Regions from separate parts of the Micromonospora sp. NPDC051296 genome, predicted to be linked through region 2. Evidence: riboswitches for the same ligand, from Rfam matches in the RefSeq annotation. Region 2 holds a riboswitch; the other holds the start of a gene.
The links. Region 2 has a riboswitch for ZMP and ZTP ahead of AB0M52_RS16230 (glycine hydroxymethyltransferase). Riboswitches for the same ligand answer to the same signal wherever they lie in the genome.
Positions count from the first base shown of each region.

Region 1 (3,251 bases), on a different contig from region 2:
GGGTTGGCGAGTTGGTTGTTGAGCAGGCCGTCGACGAGGGCGAGGAGCAGTCGCAGGGCGGTGGCCGGGTGGCGGGCGCCGAGGGCGGCGAGCAGGGGTGTGGCCCAGGCGGCGAGGTCGCGTTGGCCGTGGGCGATCTGTTGTTGCAGGGCGGGTTGGTGCGCGGCTTCGGCGAAGATGGCGAGCCGGGCGAGGGTGAGGGTGCGGCCGGTGGTGGCGAGGTGGTGGACGAGGACGCCGAGGGTGGTGGTGAAGGTGTCTGGGTCGATGTGGTGGAGGTTGCCGGCGAGTTGGTGCCAGCCGCTGGTTTCGAGGTCGAGGATGCGGGTGAGGACGCCGGCGAGGAGGGCTTCTCGGGTGCGGTAGCGGTTGGAGGTGGAGCCGGTGGGCAGGCCGGCCTGGTCGTCGACGGCGCGGTGGGTGAGGTGGCGGGTGCCGCGGCTGCCGAGCACGGTGATGGCGGCGTCGAGGAGTTGTCGTTGGCGGGCGTCCACGGGCTGAAACTACAGCAGTAGTGCGGGCAACTACATATGTAGTACGGTCGGTTGATGCGGGGATCTGCGGCCGTCATCGGGGGCGGCGTCGGTGGGCTGGCGGTGGCGAACGGGTTGCTGCGGGCCGGGTGGACGGTGACGGTGTTCGAGCGAGCCGCGGGGCTGCCGGAGACCGGCACCGGGCTGGGCATCTGGCCGTCGGCGTTGCGCGCGCTGGACCGGCTGGGGCTCGGGCCGGTCGCGCGCGAGCGGGGGCGTACGCAGCCGGACGGGGCGATGCGCCGGCCGGACGGTTCGTTGATCGCCAGGTTGGATGCGGGGCGGATCCGGCGGCGGCACGGCGAGGGGGTGCGGCTGCTGTCGCGTCCGGCGCTGCTGGGGTTGCTGGCGGAGGCGCTGCCGGCGGGCACGGTGCGCTTCGGTTCGGTGGTGGCCGATCCGGCGGCGTTGGCCGACGGGTACGACGTGGTGGTCGGTGCGGACGGGATTCGCAGCGCGACCCGGGCGGCGATGTTCGGTGACCGGTATCCGTTGCGGTATGCGGGGGTGACGGCGTGGCGGGGCACGGTGCCGCTGGAGGTGCCGGCGGCTGGTGAGACATGGGGGCGGGGCCGCAAGTTCGGGGTCACGCCGCAGTCCCCCGGGGTGACGAACTGGTACGCGGCGGTGGCCGCGCCGGAGGGGTACCGGCCGCCGGAGGGTGATCTGGCGGCGTTGCGGCGGTGGTTCGGCGACTGGCACGATCCGCTGCCGGCGGTGCTGGGGCGGATCGATCCGGCCGGGTTGTTGCATCACGACGTGCATTTCCTGCCGCCGTTGCCGACGTATGTGCAGGGGCGCCGGGTGTTGCTGGGTGATGCGGCGCACGCGATGACGCCGGATCTGGGTCAGGGTGCCTGTCAGGCGTTGGTCGACGCGGTGGCGTTGTCGGAGGCGTTGGCGGCGGCGCCGGATGTGTCCTCGGCGCTGGCCCGGTACGACGGGCTGCGGCGCGGGCCGACGCAGCGGATGGCGGCGATGGCGGTGCGGGCGGGTCGGTTGGCGCAGGTGCGCCGGTTCATCGGGGTGCGGGACGCGGCGGTGCGGTTGGCGTTGGCGTTCGGTCCCCCGGGCTGATCTGTCGCGTGATCGCCGCCCAGGGCGCGCCCGGGGGTGATGGCGTGGCCTGGGCGCGGTGTGGCAGGCTGGCGGTGACGCGACTGGCGGCACCGAGGATGGGATCGACCATCGGGAAGCTCTCGTCGTGGAGGTCGTCCGCCTGGGCCTCCGCGCGAGGTGAGCCATGTCGACGACGATGACGACCGCTCGGCTGCTGCCCGGTGGGCCGGTGGCGGAGATGATCCTGGCCGAGGTGGCCGATGGTGTGGCGCGGTTGCGGGCGGCGGGGGTGACCCCGGCGCTGGCGACGGTGCTGGTGGGTGACGACGAGGCGAGCGCCGGTTACATCCGGATCAAGCAGCGGCAGGCGGCGGAGTTGGGCTTCGATTCGCCGCACGTACGGTTGCCGGCGTCGGCGTCGCAGGCCGACCTGCATGCGGTGCTGGCCGATTTCAACGCGGACCCGGGTGTGCACGGGGTGCTGGTGCAGCATCCGATTCCTGGTGGTCTGGATTACGACCGGGCGTTGCAGGTTCTCGATCCGGACTCCGACGTCGACGGGATGCATCCGGTGAACATGGGCCGGCTGGCGTTGGGGCTGCCCGCTCCCCTGCCGTGTACGCCGGCGGGGATCGAGGCGCTGCTGGCGTTCCATGGGGTGCCGGTTTCCGGTCGGGAGGTGGTGGTCCTGGGTCGGGGGGCGACGTTGGGGCGGCCGTTGGCGTTGCTGCTGGCGCAGAAGCGGCCGACGGCGAACGCGGCGGTGACGGTGGTGCACACGGGGGTGGCGGACTGGCCGCGGTACACCCGGCGGGCGGAGATCCTGGTGGCCGCTGCCGGGGTGCCGGGGATCGTGCGGCCGGAGCATGTGCGGCCGGGCGCGGTGGTGGTCGGTGGTGGGGTGCGGTACGAGGGGCGGCGGTTGTTGCCGGACGTGGATCCGTCGTGCGATCGGGTGGCGGGGGCGATTACGCCGCGGGTCGGTGGGGTGGGTCCGGTGACGGTGGCGATGTTGTTCCGCAACGCGTTGCGGGCGGCGCGGTCAGCCGCCGGCCTGGCGGGTCAGCCGTAGGGCTGCCTATCCGAGGTCGACCAGCAGGGGTCGGTGGTCGGAGATGCTCGACAGCGGGGTCCGTACGGTGGTGACCGGCGGGAGCTGGTTGAAGCCCTGCCGGTCGGCGATGACGTGGTCGAGTTGGACGCGGGGTTGCCCGGCGGGATAGGTGGGCCGGCGGCCCAGCAGCCGCCAGCCGGAGACCAGCCGGACGGCCCAGGCGGGCAGGTTGAGGTCGCCGAGCAGGATCCGCGGGGCGGGCAGCGACCGCAGGGCGCGGACGACCTGGCGCAGTTGGCGGGCGTTCCACCCGGGCACGAAGGACAGGTGGGTGGCGGCGACGGTGAGCGGGCCGCGTGGGGTGTCGAGCACGGCGGCGAGCACCACGCGGGGTTCGTCGCGTAGCAGCACCAGGCCGCCGCCGGGGCCGGGCACGTACACCGGGGAGCGCACCGGTGCGGGGCGCAGCCGGGTGACCCGCCAGGTGGTGACCGGGTGGCGGGAGACCAGGCCGACGCCGTAGCAGGGTTCGCCGTGGCCGTCGTCGTCGTGGGTGAGTGGGCGGAACGCCTCGCCGGGGGTGCCGACCACGGCGGCGGCGAAGC
Region 1 covers NZ_JBFBAO010000365.1:3,543-6,793, forward strand. The annotation lists gene AB0M52_RS28050 (TetR family transcriptional regulator) at 1-494, opposite strand, end outside; gene AB0M52_RS28055 (FAD-dependent monooxygenase) at 549-1,610, shown strand; ZMP/ZTP riboswitch at 1,681-1,765, shown strand; gene AB0M52_RS28060 (tetrahydrofolate dehydrogenase/cyclohydrolase catalytic domain-containing protein) at 1,777-2,664, shown strand; partial or broken gene AB0M52_RS28065 (endonuclease/exonuclease/phosphatase family protein) at 2,671-3,251, opposite strand, start outside.
Region 1: another riboswitch for ZMP and ZTP. It lies ahead of AB0M52_RS28060 (tetrahydrofolate dehydrogenase/cyclohydrolase catalytic domain-containing protein); the one in region 2 lies ahead of AB0M52_RS16230 (glycine hydroxymethyltransferase).

Region 2 (3,251 bases):
CACCTCAAGCGCCCGCTCAACTGAGCCCGCCATCGTCCCGAACGCGGGGTCCCCACCCGCGTCAGCGGTCGGGGACCCCGGACACGGCGGTGGTCAGCCCAGGTCGACGCTCGGGTAGAGCGGGAAGCCGGCGAGCAGCTCGCTGGCCTGGTGGCTGATCTTGTCCGCGAGGGCCGGGTCGAGCACGTACTTGGCCTTGGAGGCCGTGCCGTCCGGGTTCGCGCCCGCGGTGGTCTGGCTGAGCACGGTGTGGATCAGCTCGGCGGTGGTGTCCATCTCCGCCGAGCCGAGGCCCCGGGTGGTCAGCGCGGGCGTGCCGATCCGGATCCCGGAGGTGTACCAGGCACCGTTCGCGTCCTGCGGCACAGCGTTGCGGTTGGTGACGATGCCCGAGTCCAGCAGCGCCTGCTCGGCCTGCCGGCCGGTCAGCCCGTAGCCGGTGACGTCGATGAGCACCAGGTGGTTGTCGGTGCCGCCGGTGACCAGCGTGGCGCCCCGGCGCAGCAGCCCCTCGGCCAGCGCCTGGGCGTTGTCGACGATGCGCCCGGCGTAGTCGGCGAAGTCGGGGCGGCGGGCCTCGGCGAGGGCCACCGCCTTGGCGGCCATCACGTGCGGCAGCGGCCCGCCGAGCACCATCGGGCAGCCCCGGTCCACCTGGTCGGCCAGCTCCGGGCCGCACAGCACCATGCCGCCGCGCGGGCCGCGCAGCGACTTGTGGGTGGTGGTGGTGACGATGTGCGCGTGCGGCACCGGGTCGAAGTCGCCGGTGAAGACCTTGCCGGCGACCAGGCCGGCGAAGTGGGCCATGTCCACCATGAAGGTGGCGCCGACCGAGTCGGCGATCTCCCGCATGATCCGGAAGTTGACCTTCCGCGGGTACGCCGAGTAGCCGGCGACCAGCACCAGCGGCCGGAACTCGCGGGCCGCCTCGGCGACCTTGTCGTAGTCGACCAGCCCGGTGGCCGGGTCGGTGCCGTAGCTGCGCTGGTCGAACATCTTGCCGGAGATGTTCGGCCGGAAACCGTGGGTGAGGTGCCCACCGGCGTCCAGCGACATGCCGAGCATCCGCTGGTCGCCCAGCTCCCGGCGGAGCGCGAACCAGTCCGCCTCGGTCAGGTCGTTGACGTGCCGGGCCTGGGCCCGCTTCAGCGCGGGGGACTCCACCCGGTCGGCCAGGATCGCCCAGAACGCCACCAGGTTGGCGTCGATGCCCGAGTGCGGCTGCACGTACGCGTGCGCCGCGCCGAACAGCTCCCGGGCGTGCTCGGCGGCGAGCGCCTCGACGGTGTCGACGTTCTGGCAGCCGGCGTAGAACCGGCGGCCGACGGTGCCCTCGGCGTACTTGTCGCTGAGCCAGTTGCCCATGGCCAGCAGGGTGGCCGGCGAGGCGTAGTTCTCGCTGGCGATCAGCTTGAGCGACTCGCGCTGGTCGGCCAGCTCGGCCCCGATCGCGTCGGCGACCCGCGGCTCGACGGCGCGGATGACCTCCAGCGCGCTGCGGAAGGCGGTGGACTCGGCGTTCGGCGACATGCGACCTCCTGATGACGTGCGGAAGGCCCAGGCGCTCGGCGTGCGTCCTCGTGACGGGGCCGCTTCCCGATGGTGCTCCATCCCCACGCGCCAGTCACGGCCCCCGCCGATCCTACCGGGTCCGGTGTCCGCCGCCCCGGGCACCGGCCGGTACGCGCCTCTCGCCAGCGCCCCGCGGCCCGCCTACGATCGGCGCATGGCGGGCCACGGCGGGGGAAATCTGCTCGCGATCAGCGACCTGCACGTGGGGCACCCGGCCAACCGGGCGGTCGTGACTGGGCTGCGGCCGGAGTCCCCGGACGACTGGCTGCTGGTCGCCGGCGACGTCGGCGACACCGTGGCCGACATCGAATGGGCCCTGACCCTGCTGCGGCATCGCTTCGGCACCGTGGTGTGGGCACCCGGCAACCACGAGCTGTGGACCCCGCCGTCGGACCCGGTCCGGCTGCGCGGCGTGGACCGCTACCAGCACCTGGTCGAGCTGTGCCGCCGCCTCGGCGTGCTGACGCCGGAGGATCCTTATCCGGTCTGGCAGGGGCCGGACGGGCCGGTGCGGGTGGCGCCACTGTTCCTGCTCTACGACCACAGCTGGCGGCCGGAGGGGTTGGACACCCCCGAGGCGGCGCTCGCCGAGGCGTACCGCACCGGGATCGTCTGCACCGACGAGTTCCTGCTGCACCCCGACCCTTACCCGAGCCGGTCGGCGTGGTGCGCGCAGCGGGTCGCCGAGACCGGGCGGCGCCTCGCCGAGGTCGACGACGACCTGCCGTCCGTGCTGGTCAACCACTGGCCGTTGGTGCGGGAACCGACCCGGATCCTGCGTTACCCGATCTTCGCCCAGTGGTGCGGCACGGAGGCGACGGCCGACTGGCACCGGCGCTTCCGGGCCACCGCGGTGGTCTACGGCCACCTGCACATACCCCGCACCACCTGGCACGACGGGGTGCGCTTCGAGGAGGTGTCGGTGGGTTACCCGCGGGAGTGGCGGCCCCGACCAGTGCCGCCCGCCTGGCGTCGGATCCTGCCGGCCGGCTGAGGCCGGCGGAGGGTGGGGCCGGCGTCGGACGGCCGGACCCCACCGGTGGCGGTTACTTCACCGCGTTGTACGCGTTGACCATGCCCGCGCCGTAGAAGCCGTTACGTGCCCCACCCGCGCAGGTGGCGGTGTAGTCGGCTCCGGTCGGGATCAGCGGGACCGGGTCGTACACACCCGCCGGGCAGGGCTGGGAGACGGCGGTGCGGGCCAGGAACGAGGCCAGCTGCCCCGGCTGCATGCCCGGGTGAGCGGACAGGGCCAGCGCCGCGACGCCGGCGGCGTGCGGGCCGGACATCGAGGTGCCCTGCTTCCAGCCCCAACCGTTGGTCCGGGTCACGGTGTTGAAGGTGGTCGACAGGATCGCGTCGGCGGTCGTCGAGGTCGCGCCGCGGGTCCGGATCCGGCTGTCACCGCCCGGCGCCGTGACGTCGACGACGCCCTGACCGTACGACGAGTAGTAGCTCTTCTCCCCGGTCGGCCCGACCGCCGAGACGGTCACCACGCCCGGTGCCTCGGCCGGCAACACCACGCAGGCACCGTTGACGTCGCGTACCTCCGGGGTGCCGTTGTTCGGGCTGCCGGAGTCGACGAACTTGTGCGCCAGGTCGAAGTTGGCGTTGCCGGCGCTGGCGACGGTGAGCACGCCCTTGTTCTGCGAGTAGCGGATCGCCCGCTGCACGGCCTG
Region 2 covers NZ_JBFBAO010000134.1:11,840-15,090, forward strand. The annotation lists gene AB0M52_RS16225 (hypothetical protein) at 1-24, shown strand, start outside; gene AB0M52_RS16230 (glycine hydroxymethyltransferase) at 94-1,530, opposite strand; ZMP/ZTP riboswitch at 1,549-1,638, opposite strand; gene AB0M52_RS16235 (metallophosphoesterase) at 1,727-2,566, shown strand; gene AB0M52_RS16240 (S8 family serine peptidase) at 2,619-3,251, opposite strand, start outside.